Regions from separate parts of the Streptomyces sp. NPDC046866 genome, predicted to be linked through region 1. Evidence: riboswitches for the same ligand, from Rfam matches in the RefSeq annotation. Region 1 holds a riboswitch; the other holds the start of a gene.
What was found. A riboswitch is a leader RNA that binds a small molecule or an ion and turns the genes downstream of it on or off. The one in region 1 is predicted to bind glycine.
Positions count from the first base shown of each region.

Region 2: it holds a riboswitch for glycine, as region 1 does, so the genes downstream of both, gcvT (glycine cleavage system aminomethyltransferase GcvT) here and gcvP (aminomethyl-transferring glycine dehydrogenase) in region 1, are expected to answer to the same signal.

Region 1 covers NZ_JBEYXN010000054.1:5,565-12,809, forward strand. The annotation lists gene AB0953_RS34985 (DUF881 domain-containing protein) at 1-29, shown strand, start outside; gene AB0953_RS34990 (FHA domain-containing protein) at 112-1,053, shown strand; gene AB0953_RS34995 (MerR family transcriptional regulator) at 1,098-1,862, shown strand; gene AB0953_RS35000 (bifunctional nuclease family protein) at 1,915-2,388, shown strand; gene AB0953_RS35005 (MerR family transcriptional regulator) at 2,569-3,210, shown strand; gene AB0953_RS35010 (DNA polymerase IV) at 3,279-4,676, shown strand; gene AB0953_RS35015 (PRC-barrel domain-containing protein) at 4,673-5,047, opposite strand; glycine riboswitch at 5,161-5,258, shown strand; gene gcvP (aminomethyl-transferring glycine dehydrogenase) at 5,454-7,245, shown strand, end outside.
Region 2 covers NZ_JBEYXN010000018.1:88,321-95,565, forward strand. The annotation lists gene AB0953_RS24305 (L-serine ammonia-lyase) at 1-924, opposite strand, end outside; gene glyA (serine hydroxymethyltransferase) at 1,217-2,473, opposite strand; gene gcvH (glycine cleavage system protein GcvH) at 2,490-2,870, opposite strand; gene gcvT (glycine cleavage system aminomethyltransferase GcvT) at 2,951-4,066, opposite strand; glycine riboswitch at 4,239-4,342, opposite strand; gene AB0953_RS24325 (AAA family ATPase) at 4,707-5,351, shown strand; gene AB0953_RS24330 (enhanced serine sensitivity protein SseB) at 5,465-6,199, shown strand; gene AB0953_RS24335 (enhanced serine sensitivity protein SseB C-terminal domain-containing protein) at 6,282-7,022, shown strand.

The DNA.
Region 1 (7,245 bases):
CTGACTACGCTCGGTCGTCATCGCAGTGATGCGGGACGGAGAGCGGACGGGCTCACGCGGGCTGGTGCCTGCGGGGGGTCGGCGCACCGAAGTCGTGGCGCGTGGTGGAAACTGTCTGGTGGTTTCGGACGTTGTGAAGATGTCCGGGTCGGCAGGTGTGTGCATTCGGAGTTCGTCCTGCCCCACGGGCGGGTCTGTTTCGTTCAAGGGGAATCGCCCGTGAAGTTGTTTGAGAAGTTGTTCGGAAAGAAGAGCCGCGAGGAAGGCGGCGCGCCGTCGCACCGCGCGGGTCAGGGGGAGCCGCAGGGTCAGGGGGATCGGCCGCTCTTCCGGGACGAGGTCGCGGGTGCGGGTGATGTTTCGGGTGCGCAGGGCGCGTCGGCTGTTGACCCTGCCGCTTCCGGCCGCATAGGTTTCGGTGAACCATCAACCTCCAGTACGGGTGGAGGGTTTGCTCCCGACCCGTATGCCACCCATGCCTCCGCGGGGCAGCCGCGGCGCGAGGAGCCGTCCATGTCGGCCGAGCAGGTTTGCAGCAGGTGCGGGCACCGCAGCGATGCGGCCAGCCGGTTCTGCTCCAACTGCGGGGCGCCGCTGCGGGCGGGTCTGACGCCGGAGCGTGCCTCGGAGACCACGTCCACCATCTCGATCTCGGGCCTGGAGGCCTACGAGGCCGAGGTGTCGGGGCAACACGTGTCGTCGTCGCTGTCCCCCGAGGCCCAGGCCGCGGTGGAGGCGCTGCCCCCCGGTTCCGCCCTGCTGATCGTGCGGCGCGGTCCCAACTCGGGCAGCCGCTTCCTGCTGGACGGTGAGCTGACCACGGCGGGCCGGCACCCGCAGAGCGACATCTTCCTGGACGACGTCACCGTCTCCCGGCGGCATGTCGAGTTCCGCAGGAGCCAGGACGGCGGGTTCACCGTCGCCGACGTCGGCAGCCTCAACGGCACGTACGTCAACCGCGAGCCGATCGACTCGGTGCCGCTGCACAACGGCGACGAGGTCCAGATCGGCAAGTACCGGCTGGTCTTCTACGCGAGCCTGCGGGGCGTCTGACCCTTCCCCCGGACGGTGTCCGGGGGAAACCCAGGGAAGGTCCCATGCTGCGCACTCCGACGGGCGGTGCCGGAAACGGCACCGCCGGCTCCGCCGGGCAGCTGGTGAGCATCGGCACGGTGCTCACCATGCTGCGCGACGAGTTCCCCGAAGTCACGATCTCGAAGATTCGCTTCCTGGAGGCGGAGGGGCTCGTCGAGCCCCGACGCACACCTTCGGGATATCGCAAGTTCAGCACCGAGGACGTGGAGCGGCTGGCCCGCATCCTGCGGTTGCAGCGCGACCACTACCTGCCCCTGAAGGTCATCCGGGAGCAGCTGGAGGCGCTGGACCGGGGGGAGCAGGTCCGCATCCCGGCCCCCACGGCGCACGGGGACGGCGCGGCCGATCCCGCGGGTCACGGCCCGCTCCAGGGCGGGGCGGGCCGGGAGCGGCCCTTCCCGGCCCGCGTGGGCCGCGCGGAGCTGATGGCCGCGGCCGAGGTGGACGAGGCCCAGCTGGCCGAGTGGGAGTCGTACGGGCTGCTCGCGGAGGCCCCGGGCGGCGGATTCGACGCGGACGCGGTGACGGTCGCCCGGCTGGTCGCGGACCTGGGCCGGTACGGGCTGGAGCCGCGGCACCTGCGGGCCGTGAAGGCCGCCGCGGACCGGGAGGCGGGCCTGGTGGAACAGGTCGTGGCACCGCTGCGCCGGCACCGCAACCCGCAGACCCGGGCCCACGCCGAGGCCACCGCGAAAGAGCTCGCCGGACTGTCCGTACGGCTACACGAGGCCCTCGTACAGGCGGCTCTGGGGGTCCGTCTGCACTGAGCCGCGGAGCCCCGACTACCCAAACCTGCCGGGCAGGTCCTAGGGTTGCTGTGTGAACGAGCTCGACGTTGTGGGTGTCCGGGTGGAAATGCCCTCGAACCAACCGATCGTGCTCCTGCGTGAAGTGGGAGGCGACCGGTACCTCCCCATCTGGATCGGACCCGGGGAGGCGACCGCCATCGCCTTCGCGCAGCAGGGCATGGCCCCTGCCCGTCCGCTGACCCACGACCTGTTCAAGGACGTGCTGGAGGCGATCGGTGAGGAGCTCACCGAGGTCCGGATCACGGATCTGCGGGAGGGCGTCTTCTACGCGGAGCTGGTCTTCGCGAGCGGTGTCGAGGTGAGCGCGCGGCCGTCCGACGCGATAGCGCTGGCCCTGCGCACGGGGACGCCGATCTACGGCAGCGACGGCGTGCTGGACGACGCCGGGATCGCCATTCCGGACGAGCAGGAGGACGAGGTGGAGAAGTTCCGCGAGTTCCTCGACCAGATTTCCCCGGAGGACTTCGGCACCGGGCCGCAGTGAGAGGCCGGTTCCGGAAAGCCGCGGGGACCGTCGGCCCATTCGGTTAGCCTTGCCCCGTCAAGGGGCACGGGAAACCACTCTCAGGGTGATTATCACTCGGCGTGCCGAGTGTGGCGATCGTTGACGCACCCCTGGTGACTGCCTACCTTCGAGGGGGCAGGTCAAGGACGGAGGGTCGGCGTGAGAGTCACGGGCGACGGTACGACCGGGGGCATCCCCGCACGGAGTGACGGTGGGCCGTACCCGCTCCACGGCAGTGCGGCGGGCTCCGCGCGCCGTCAGCCGGAGACCGCACCAACCGCATCGGCGGTCGGCGCCACGGGCGGCGGCGAGCAGGTGGGCTACCGCGGGCCGACGGCGTGCGCCGCGGCCGGCATCACGTACCGCCAGCTCGACTACTGGGCGCGGACGGGGCTGGTGGAGCCCACGGTCCGGCCCGCGTACGGCTCCGGCACCCAGCGCCTGTACAGCTTCCGCGACGTCGTCGTCCTGAAGATCGTCAAGCGTTTCCTGGACACGGGCGTGGCGCTGCAGAACATCCGCACCGCCGTCCAGCACCTGCGGGACCGCGGCTTCTCGGACCTGGAGCGCATGACGCTGATGAGCGACGGCGCGACCGTGTACGAGTGCACCTCGCCCGACCAGGTGGTGAGCCTGCTCCAGGGCGGCCAGGGCATCTTCGGCATCGCGGTGGGCGTGGTCTGGCGCGACGTCGAGAACGCCCTGTCGCAGCTGCACGGGGAGCGGGTCGACACCGGCGAGACGGTGGTCGGGCACAACCCGGCGGACGAGCTGGCGGCCCGCCGCAACCGGGCCGGCTGACCCCCGGGGCAGCCGGCCGCCCGTACCGGGCCACCGCATTGTCAGTGGCGTAAGGCAGCATCAGGGCCGTGAGAGCCGCGCCGACCATCCTCCACCTGGACATGGACGCCTTCTACGCCTCCGTGGAGCAGGCGTCGAAGCCGAGCCTGCGCGGAAAGGCCGTGATCGTCGGCGGGCTCGGGCCGCGCGGGGTGGTCGCAACCGCCTCGTACGAGGCCCGGCGCTTCGGGGTGCATTCGGCGATGCCGATGGCGCAGGCCAGGCGGCTCTGCCCGAACGGCGCCTACCTGGTTCCCCGCTTCACCTTGTACCGGTCGGTCAGCGACGTGGTCATGGGCCTGCTGCGGGAGCTGTCCCCGCTGGTGGAGCCGCTCAGCCTGGACGAGGCCTTCGTGGACCTGGAGGCCGGCGGGGTGGCCCGGGACGCGGAGTCGGCGCTGGCCACCGGGCAGCGGCTGCGGGCGGACATCCTGGCGGCGACGGGCCTGAGCGGCTCGGTGGGCCTGGCGGGGTCGAAGATGCTGGCGAAGGTGGCCTCCGAGGAGGCCAAGCCGAACGGGCTGCTGCTGATCGAGCCGGGGACCGAGCGGGAGCTCCTCGCCCCCATGTCCGTGCGCACCCTGCCGGGCGTCGGGCCGGCCACCGGGGAGCACCTGCGCCGGGCCGGGATCACCACGGTCGGGGAGCTGGCCGAGGCCGGCGAGGACGAGCTGGTGCGGATGGTCGGGCGGGCGCACGGCGTCGGGCTGTACCGGATGGCCCTCGGGCTGGACGACCGGCCGGTGGTCGCCGAGCGGGACGCGAAGTCGGTGTCGGTCGAGGACACCTTCGACGTGGACCTGCACGACCGGGTGCGGATCCGGGGCGAGGTGCAGCGGCTCGCCGACCGGTGCGTGCAGCGGCTGCGGGGCTCCGGGCACTCCGGGCGGACGATCGTGCTGAAGGTCAGGCGGTACGACTTCTCGACGCTGACCCGCTCCGAGACGCTGCGGGGCCCGACCGACGACCCGGCGGTGGTGCGGGAGGCCGCGGGGCGGCTGTTGGAGGCCGTGGACACCACCGGCGGCGTGCGCCTGCTGGGGGTCGGGGTGACCGGGCTGGCGGACTACACCCAGGAGGACCTGTTCGCGCAGTCCCTGGCCGCCGCCGGGGAGTGGGCGGCAGAAGGGGAGCCCGGGGGGTCCACAGGGGCTCAGGAGGCCGAGGAGACCCCTGGGGCGCCTGGGGCGTCCGGGGGGCCGGAGCCGGCCCGTGAGCGGCACTGGGCGGCCGGCAGCGACGTACGGCACGCGGTGTACGGGCCGGGGTGGGTGCAGGGCAGCGGGGTCGGGCGGGTGACCGTGCGGTTCGAGCAGCCCGGATCGCAGCCCGGCCGCGTCCGGACCTTCCTGGTGGACGACCCCGAGCTGGAGCCGTCCGATCCGCTGCCGCTGGTGGGGGAGCCGGCGCCGTCGAGGCCGGCCTAGTCCTCTTCGCGGTCGGCGTTGGCGACGTGGCCGAAATCACTGTGGAAGTCGGACGGGAGGGAGACGTCCAGTCCGTAGTGGTGGTAGAGCTGCAGCTCCTGCTCGGGGGAGAGGTGGCGGCCGACGCCGAAATCGGGGGCGTCCCGGATCAGGGAGCGCTCGAACGGGACCCGCAGACTGTCGCCGACCACCTCGCTCGGTTCCAGGGGAACGAAGGCGTCCCGGCTGAACAGGCCGGTCCGTACCGCGGCCCATTCCGGCATGCCCGTGGCATCGTCGAGGTAGACCTCGTCGACGGTCCCGATCTTGGTGCCGTTGCGGTCGAACGCCTTGCGGCCGATCAGGCTGCGCGGATCGATGTCGGTCTGCACGGTCCCTCCACGTGGTCGCAGCTCCTGCGTAATGACTACAAAAGGGCATATCCGGGGAGGGGGCCACTCGAGGGAGGTCCCGGAACCTCGCTGGTAGGCTGGGTGATGGCTGCTGACCCTGTGCGGGAGAGTCCTCCAACCAGCTCGACGGAGGCGCCGAAGGAGCAAATCCTCCCCGGAATCTCTCAGGCATACGTACCGCACGGACGAGGCCACTCTGGAAAGCAGGTGCGGGTACCGGGCGCAGTGCCGGTTCTGCTCCTCACCGACGGTGAAAGCCGGATCCTTCGGGCACCCCCGCAGGACCCGGTGAAGCTCTCAGGTTGAGATGACAGAGGGGGAGGCCGTCCGGGCGCCCGCGCCGTGGTGCCCCTCGCAGGTCGTACGACCCAGGAGGCCTCCGTACATGACCGCCAACCGCATTCCGCTCTCCCAGCTGGAGCGAGGCATCCCCTTCGAGCAGCGCCACATCGGCCCGGACGCCGAGGCGCAGGCGAAGATGCTCGCCCACGTGGGCTACGGCTCGCTGGACGAACTGACCGCCGCCGCGGTGCCGGATGTGATCAAGAGCGCCGAGGCGCTGAAGCTGCCCGAGGCCCGGACCGAGGCCGAGGTGCTGGCCGAGCTGCGCAGCCTCGCCGGCCGCAACCAGGTCCTCACCCCGATGATCGGCCTCGGCTACTACGGGACCTTCACCCCGCCGGTGATCCTGCGCAACGTGATGGAGAACCCGGCCTGGTACACCGCGTACACGCCGTACCAGCCGGAGATCTCGCAGGGCCGCCTGGAGGCGCTGCTCAACTTCCAGACCGTCGTCGCCGACCTGACGGGCCTGCCGACCTCGGGCGCCTCCCTGCTCGACGAGGGCACCGCGGCCGCCGAGGCGATGACCCTCGCCCGCCGCGTGGGCAAGGCCAAGGGCAACGTCTTCCTCGTGGACGCCGACGCCCTGCCGCAGACGATCGCCGTGATCGAGACCCGCGCCGAGCCGATCGGCATCGAGGTCGTCGTCGCCGACCTGTCCGCCGGCATCCCCGCCGAGATCGCCGAGCGTGGCATCTACGGCGTCCTGATCCAGTACCCGGGTGCCTCCGGTGCCGTCCGGGACATCAAGCCCGTCATCGACCAGGCGCACGGGCTCGGAGCGATCGTCGCCGTCGCCGCCGACCTGCTGGCCCTGACGCTGCTCGCCTCCCCGGGCTCCCTCGGCGCGGACATCGCCGTCGGCACCACGCAGCGCTTCGGCGTCCCGATGGGCTTCGGCGGTCCGCACGCCGGCTACATGGCCGTCCAGGACAAGCACGCCCGCTCGCTGCCGGGCCGCCTCGTCGGCGTCTCCGTGGACGCGGACGGCAACAAGGCGTACCGCCTCGCGCTGCAGACGCGCGAGCAGCACATCCGCCGCGAGAAGGCCACCAGCAACATCTGTACCGCGCAGGTGCTGCTCGCCGTCATGGCCGGCATGTACGCCGTCTACCACGGCCCGGACGGCCTGCGCTCGATCGCCCGCCGCACGCACCGCTACGCGGCGCTGCTCGCGGCCGGCCTGACCGCCGGCGGGGTCGAGCTCGTCCACGGCTCCTACTTCGACACCCTGACCGCCAAGGTGCCCGGCAAGGCCGCCGAGGTCGTCGCCGCGGCCCGCGCGGCCGGGGTCAACCTCTTCCAGGTCGACGCCGACCACGTCTCGGTCTCCTGCGACGAGACGACCCTGCGCGCGCACGTCGAGGCCGTCTGGGCCGCCTTCGGCGTGACCGCCGACATCGAGGCGCTCGACGAGACCGCCGCCGACGCGCTGCCGGAGAACCTGCTGCGCTCGGACGCGTACCTGTCGCACCCGGTCTTCCACCAGCACCGCTCCGAGACCGCGATGCTGCGCTACCTGCGCAAGCTCGCGGACAAGGACTACGCGCTGGACCGCGGCATGATCCCGCTGGGCTCCTGCACCATGAAGCTCAACGCGACCACCGAGATGGAGCCGGTGACCTGGCCCGAGTTCGGCCAGCTGCACCCGTTCGCCCCGGTCGAGCAGGCCGAGGGGTACCTCACGCTCATTTCCGAGCTGGAGGAACGTCTCTGCGAGGTCACCGGCTACGACAAGGTGTCCATCCAGCCGAACGCCGGCTCCCAGGGTGAGCTCGCCGGCCTGCTGGCCGTGCGCGCCTACCACCGCGCCAACGGCGACGAGCAGCGCACCG
Region 2 (7,245 bases), on a different contig from region 1:
GTTCATGTAGTAGTGCAGCACCGCGGGCAGTACGCCGGCCGCGCCGTTGGTCGGGGCCGTCACGACGCGGCCGCCCGCCGCGTTCTCCTCGTTGACCGCCATCGCGTAGATCGTGGTCCACTCGCTGCGGTGCATCATCGGGTCGCCCTCGGTGCGCAGCTGCCGCGCCGTGGAGGCGGCCCGGCGCTTGACCCGCAGCCCGCCGGGGAGGATGCCCTCGCGGGACATGCCGCGCGCGACACAGGCCTGCATGACGCGCCAGATCTCCAGCAGCCCGGCGCGGATCTCCTCCTCGGTCCGCCAGGCCTTCTCGTTCTCCAGCATCAGCGAGGAGATCGACAGGCCGGTCTCCTTGGCGAGGCGCAGCATCTCGTCGCCCGAGCGGAAGGGGTACTTCAGCACGGTGTCGTCGAGCTTGATCCGGTCCTCGCCCACCGCGTCCTCGTCCACCACGAAGCCGCCGCCGACCGAGTAGTACGTCTTCTCCAGCAGCGGGGCGCCGGAGGCGTCGTACGCGAAGAGGGTCATGCCGTTCGCGTGGTACGGCAGGGCCCGGCGCCGGTGCAGGATCAGCTGGCTCGGCTCGTCGAAGGCGATCTCGTGGGCGCTTCCTATCTCGGTGCCCAGCAGCCGCAGCCGGCCGGTCTTCCGGATGCGCTCCACCTCGTCGTCGGCGGTCTCGACGTCCACCGTGCGGGGGGAGTGGCCCTCCAGGCCCAGCAGGACCGCCTTGGGGGTGCCGTGGCCGTGGCCGGTGGCGCCGAGCGAACCGTACAGCTCCGCGCGCACCGAGGCGGTCTGGGCGAGGACGCCGTCCTTCTTCAGCCGGTTCACGAACATGCGGGCGGCACGCATCGGGCCGACGGTGTGCGAGCTGGACGGACCGATGCCGATCGAGAAGAGATCGAAAACGGAAATGGCCACTTTGGTGGACTCCCGGGGGACATCCCCATGGTGGTGGGGAACGGACCCGTCCAGTCGCTCGCGCAGCGTAGCGGGCGGCCGACGGAGGGGGCGGGCTTTGCAGGGATTGCGGGCAAAGATCACCTCGTGGGCGCCCCTGCCCGGTTAATCAGCGTACGTCAGTTCGCAGAGGGGTCGGTTACGCCGGCCTGTACGGCGGCTTTCGCGGTCCCGACGTCCAGGACCGCGGCCCCGGGCCATGGGAAAGGCCCGGCCCTGTGTGACACAAGGCCGGGCCCTCCTGGCCGTGGCCCTACAGCGACGGGTACAGCGGGAACTTCGCGGCGAGCGCCGAGACGCGCGCCTTGAGGGCCTCGCCGTCGTACGCCGGCTTCAGCGCCTCCGCGATGATGTCGGCGACCTCGGTGAAGTCCTCGGCGCCGAAACCGCGGGTGGCCAGCGCCGGGGTGCCGATCCGCAGACCCGAGGTGACCATCGGGGGCCGCGGGTCGTTCGGGATGGCGTTGCGGTTGACCGTGATGCCGATCTCGTGGAGGCGGTCCTCGGCCTGCTGGCCGTCCAGCTCCGAGTTGCGCAGGTCCACCAGGACCAGGTGCACGTCGGTGCCGCCGGACAGCACGTCCACGCCCACGGCCTTGACGTCGTCCTGGACCAGGCGCTCGGCGATGATCTTCGCGCCGGCCAGGGTGCGCTCCTGGCGCTCCTTGAACTCCGGCGAGGCGGCGACCTTGAAGGAGACCGCCTTGGCCGCGATCACGTGCTCCAGCGGTCCGCCCTGCTGGCCGGGGAAGACCGCGGAGTTGATCTTCTTGGCCAGCTCCTGGGTGGAGAGGATCACGCCACCGCGCGGACCGCCGAGGGTCTTGTGCGTGGTGGTGGTCACGACGTGGGCGTGCGGGACCGGGTTCGGGTGCAGGCCCGCGGCCACCAGGCCGGCGAAGTGCGCCATGTCGACCATCAGGTACGCGCCGACCTCGTCCGCGATGCGGCGGAAGGCGGCGAAGTCCAGCTGGCGGGGGTAGGCGGACCAGCCGGCGACGATCAGCTGCGGCTTGGACTCCTTGGCCAGGCGCTCGACCTCGGCCATGTCGACCTGGCCGTCCTCGCCGACGTGGTACGGGACCACGTTGTAGAGCTTGCCGGAGAAGTTGATCTTCATGCCGTGGGTCAGGTGACCGCCGTGGGCCAGGTTCAGGCCCATGATCGTGTCGCCCGGCTTGAGCAGCGCGAACATCGCGGCGGCGTTGGCCTGCGCACCGGAGTGCGGCTGGACGTTCGCCGCCTCGGCGCCGAACAGCGCCTTGATGCGGTCGATCGCGATCTGCTCGACGACGTCGACGTGCTCGCAGCCGCCGTAGTAGCGGCGGCCCGGGTAGCCCTCGGCGTACTTGTTGGTCAGGACCGAGCCCTGGGCCTCCATGACGGCGACCGGAGCGAAGTTCTCCGACGCGATCATCTCCAGGGTGGACTGCTGGCGCACGAGCTCGGCGTCGACGGCGGCGGCGACATCCGGGTCAAGCTCGTGGAGAGGGGTGTTCAGAACGGACATCTCGATCCCCTGTGGGTCAGTTTCCGGCGGTGAGCGCGTCGTACTCCGTCGCGGAGAGCAGGTCGGCCGGCTCCTCCGTGACGCGTACCTTGAACAGCCAGCCGCCCTCGAACGGAGCGGTGTTCACGAGCGCCGGGTCGTCCACGACGTCCTGGTTGGACGCGACGACCTCACCGGTGACGGGGGAGTACAGGTCGCTGACCGACTTGGTCGACTCCAGCTCGCCGCAGGTCTCGCCCGCGGTCACCGTGTCGCCGACCTCGGGGAGCTGGGCGTAGACGACGTCACCGAGCGCGTTGGCCGCGAACTCCGTGATGCCGACCGTCGCGACGCCGTCCTCGGCGGCCGACAGCCACTCGTGCTCCTTGCTGTAACGCAGCTGCTGGGGGTTGCTCATGGCCTGATTCTCCTGGATGCGGGGGAGTGCGAACGAACAGTGGTCTTGCGTACCGAGACGGCTCGGCCGGCGGACGAGGGTTACTTCTGCCGCTTGTAGAACGGCAGGGCAACGACCTCGTACGGCTCATGCGTACCGCGAATGTCCACGCCGACGCCGGAGGTGCCGGGCGCGGCGTGTGCCGCGTCGACGTACGCCATCGCGATCGGCTTGCCGAGCGTCGGGGACGGGGCGCCCGAGGTGACCTCGCCGATCACCTCGCCGCCGGCGACGACCGGGAACCCGGCGCGCGGGACGCGGCGGCCCTCGGCGATCAGGCCGACGAGCTTGCGCGGGGCCTTCGTGGCGGCCTGCTCGGCGGCGGCCTCCAGGGCGGCGCGGCCCACGAAGTCGCCCTCCTTCTCGAACTTCACGACCCGGCCCAGGCCCGCGTCGAACGGCGTCAGGGCGGTGGTCAGCTCGTGCCCGTACAGCGGCATGCCCGCCTCCAGGCGCAGGGTGTCGCGGCAGGACAGGCCGCACGGGACCAGGCCGACGCCCTCGCCGGCCTTGGCCAGCGCCTGCCACAGCTCCACGGCGTGCTCGGGGGCGACGAACAGCTCGAAGCCGTCCTCGCCGGTGTAGCCGGTGCGGGCGATCAGGGCCGGGACGCCGGCGACGGTGCCCGGCAGGCCCGCGTAGTACTTCAGCCCGTCCAGGTCGGCGTCGGTGAGGGAGGCCAGGATGCCGGGCGATTCCGGGCCCTGCACCGCGATCAGCGCGTACGCGTCGCGGTCGTCGCGGACCTCGGTGTCGAAGCCGGCGGCCCGCTCGGTCAGGGCGTCCAGGACCACCTGGGCGTTGGAGGCGTTGGCAACGACCATGTACTCGGTCTCGGCCAGGCGGTAGACGATCAGGTCGTCGAGGATGCCGCCGTCCTCCTGGCAGATGTGCGTGTAGCGGGCGCGGCCGACGCCGACCGTGGAGATGTTGCCGACCAGCGCGTAGTCCAGGGCCTTCACGGCCTCCGGGCCGGTCAGCGTGATCTCGCCCATGTGGGACAGGTCGAAGAGGCCGGCCTTGGTGCGCACGGCGTTGTGTTCGTCGCGCTCGCTGCCGTACCGCAGCGGCATGTCCCAGCCCGCGAAGTCGGTCATGGTCGCACCGAGCGAACGGTGCAGCGCATCGAGTGCGGTCAGGCGGGGTGCAGTGCTCATGGGTGTGGCTCCCGGGTCCCAGGGCATGACATGACGAGGACGTTCCTCCCCATCTGTCATCGGAACCTGAGAGGTTCGCCGAGAGTTCCGGGGGAACACCGACTTGCACCTTGGGTGGAGCACACCCCGGCTCCGGCAGGCGGACGGGGAGCGGCTCGCTTTTCAGATCTGCCTCATCCACGCGGTACGGGGCCTGAGAGATTCAAGGGAGGTACTTGCTCCTTCGGCGCCCGGGCGCGGCCCGAGGGCCTGCCGGGACTCTCCCGCGCGGATTCAAGCGGCCGGTATGCAGTTGGTCCAGATGGCGCACATCATTGCACGCCCTGCCGGGAATCGGGTGGGCGGGCCCGAAAGACTGTGTGATTCGCGGTACGGCCGGGTTCGTGCGGCCGGGTTCGTGCGGCCGGGTTCGTGCGGCCGGGCGGCCGCGACCGGGTCCCTGCGGTCCGGTTCGCCCGGCGCTGCGCGGGACGCGTCGTGCGCCGTCCCGGTGGCCGGACGGCCCGGCCGCAACCGGGCCCGCCGGATTACCGTCTCTTTACATTCAGTGGGCATGGGTCCGGGGGACCCGATTCGGGGGGAGGGGATCACCGTGCGGAGATTCGGACTGCTGGCGACGGGCGGGGCCAGGGCCGGTGCCGTGGACGGGCTGCCCGTGCGGCCGCGCCGGGCTGCCCGTCCCGGCGCCGCCGGCGGGCCCGTGCGCGACCTGCGCGGGCGGGGCGCGCACGGGCCGCAGTGGCTGGGCTTCGCCGAGGGGGACATCGTCGTGGTCTCGGGCCTGCCCGGCGGCGGCAAGAGCACGCTGATCAAGCGGGCCGCGCCGGGCGGGGGGATCGACTCCCAGGACGTGCGCGAGCGCTGGGAGCGGCGGATGCCCGCGGCACTGCCGTACGCCGCCTACCGGCCGCTGGTGCGGATCGCGCACTACTGGGGACTGTGGCGGACCCTGCGCAGCGGCGCCTCGGTGGTCGTCCACGACTGCGGGACGCAGAGCTGGGTGCGCGCCCTGCTGGCCGCGACCGCCCGGCGCCGCGGCCGGGCCCTGCACCTGCTGCTGCTGGACACCACCCCGCAGGAGGCCCTGGCCGGGCAGCGGGCCCGCGGCCGCGGGGTCTCCCCGTACGCCTTCTCCCGGCACCGGGCGGCGGTGGGCCGCCTGCTGCGCGCCGCGGAGTCGGGCCCCCTGCCGGCGGGCTGCGCCTCGGTGGTGCTGCTGGACCGCGCGGCGGCCGCCCGCCTGGACCGCATAGCCTTCCGTCCCGCCCCGCCCGGAGCCGCCTGAGCGCGCGCCGGGCGGAGGGGCCGGCGCGCAGGGGCGGGGGCGGGGCGGCGGGTGCTGCCCGGGGGGCTACCCTCGGGCGACACCACGTGCGGGAACGAGAAGCGGAGGCGGACATGCAGGGCGGCGGGTGGCCGGAGAACGAGCTGGAGCAGGTGCTCGGGGCGGCCCTGGGCGTGCCGGAGGCCGGCGCGCGGATCGTCGAGGCGCTCGGCCGCAGCAGCGTGTGGGTGCCGCTGCCCGGAGGGGGCGGCCCGGACAGTGCGTCCCTGACCCTGCCCACGATGGAGATCGGCGGCGCGCCGTACGTCCCCGTCTACAGCTCCGAGAGCCAGTTCCTCGCCTGCGTCGGCCCCGGCATGGACTTCGCCGTCGCCCCGGCCGTGGAGTTCGCCCGCGGACTGCCCCCGCAGCTCGGCATCGCCGTGAACCCGGAGGGCGCCGTCGGCGTCCCGCTGCCCCCGCCCGCCGTCGCCCAGCTGTGCCGGGTCGGCCGGACAGAGCTCGACGGGCCCGCCACCGGAGGCCGCGTCCGGCTCTTCGAGCCCGACTGGCAGGAGGACCCGGTGGACTTCCTCGCCGCCGCGGCCGAGGAGTTCCGGGCCACCGGCGTCGTCGCCGCCGCGCACCGCTGCCTCGCCAGCGTGGAGGGCGGCGCGCCCGAGCTGTACATCGGCGTCCGGCTGTCGGGATGGGAGGCCGGGATGCGCAGCGCCCCGCTCGAGGCCCTCGGCCGGGCCCTGGCCCGCGTCCCCGCGCCCTGGCCGGTGCAGCTGATCCTGCTGGACGCCGCCGAGGACCCGGTGGTCGACTTCATCGTTACGCGCGTACGCCCCTTCTACCTGCCCTAGGGCCGCTTAAGCTGTTACATCTCCGGGCCGCACGGGCGGCCCGGACACGGCGGACGACGTGGCGGACGAGGAGGGGTACCGGGTGAGTGCGTCAGGCACGGCCGCGGCCGGGCAGGTCGAGCACATGATGCGCCAAGTGACTCCCGGGCGCTACGAGAACTACGAGTCACTGCTGCACGCCCTGGCCGAAGGCCGGCTGTGGATGCTGCTCTGGCACGGCAGCCCGGGCTCCCCCGACGCCCAGTACGGCGGCATGGAGCTCGAGGGCCTCGGGTACGCGCCCTGCGTGACCTCCCCCCAGGAGCTGGCCGCCAGCGGTTGGACCCGGGGATACGAGGTCGTCACCGGGCGGGACATCGCCCGCGCCCTCTACCCGGACCGCTGGGGCCTGTGGCTCAACCCGCACGCCCAGGGCGGCGGCCTCGGCATCCCCTGGGCCGACCTTCGCCGCATCGCCACCGGCCTGGACCGGATGCCCGCCGGCCCGCTGCGGCTGTCCGAGCCCGCCCTGGAGCTCCCGCAGTTCTACGGGCTGCTGACCCAGCACGCCCACCGCACGCCCGCCGTGCGCTCGCTGCGCCGCGCCTGGGTGCAGCCCGCGCTGGGCTCGCCGTACCTCGCGGTGGGGCTCGACCTGTACGACGCCTCCGCGCCCGCGCTGGAATCCGTACGGGAGATGATGCGCCAGTCCGTCGGCGCGGTGCCCGAGGGCGTGCCGGTGTGCACGGTGGCGCTGGCCGACGAGCACGACCCCGTCGCGATGTGGCTCCGGTCACAGACGCGGCCGTTCTACGACCGTGAGGGCCAGGCCCCGGTCTACTGATCGGGGGCCGTTCGGTCCCTGAGACTTTTGCTGTCGCGCGAGCCGGAGGCCGCGGGGAACGGTGTTCCCCGCGGCCTTCGGCTTGTCCGGATTTCACCGCTGTTGCGGGCCCAAAAGGCATGACCCTGGCGTCAGTTGGGCGCCATGTCCGATTGCGTACCGACTGGATGGTGTTGCTCCGCTGAGCTGTCAGCGGAGTCCGGATAACGGGAATCGGACCCTC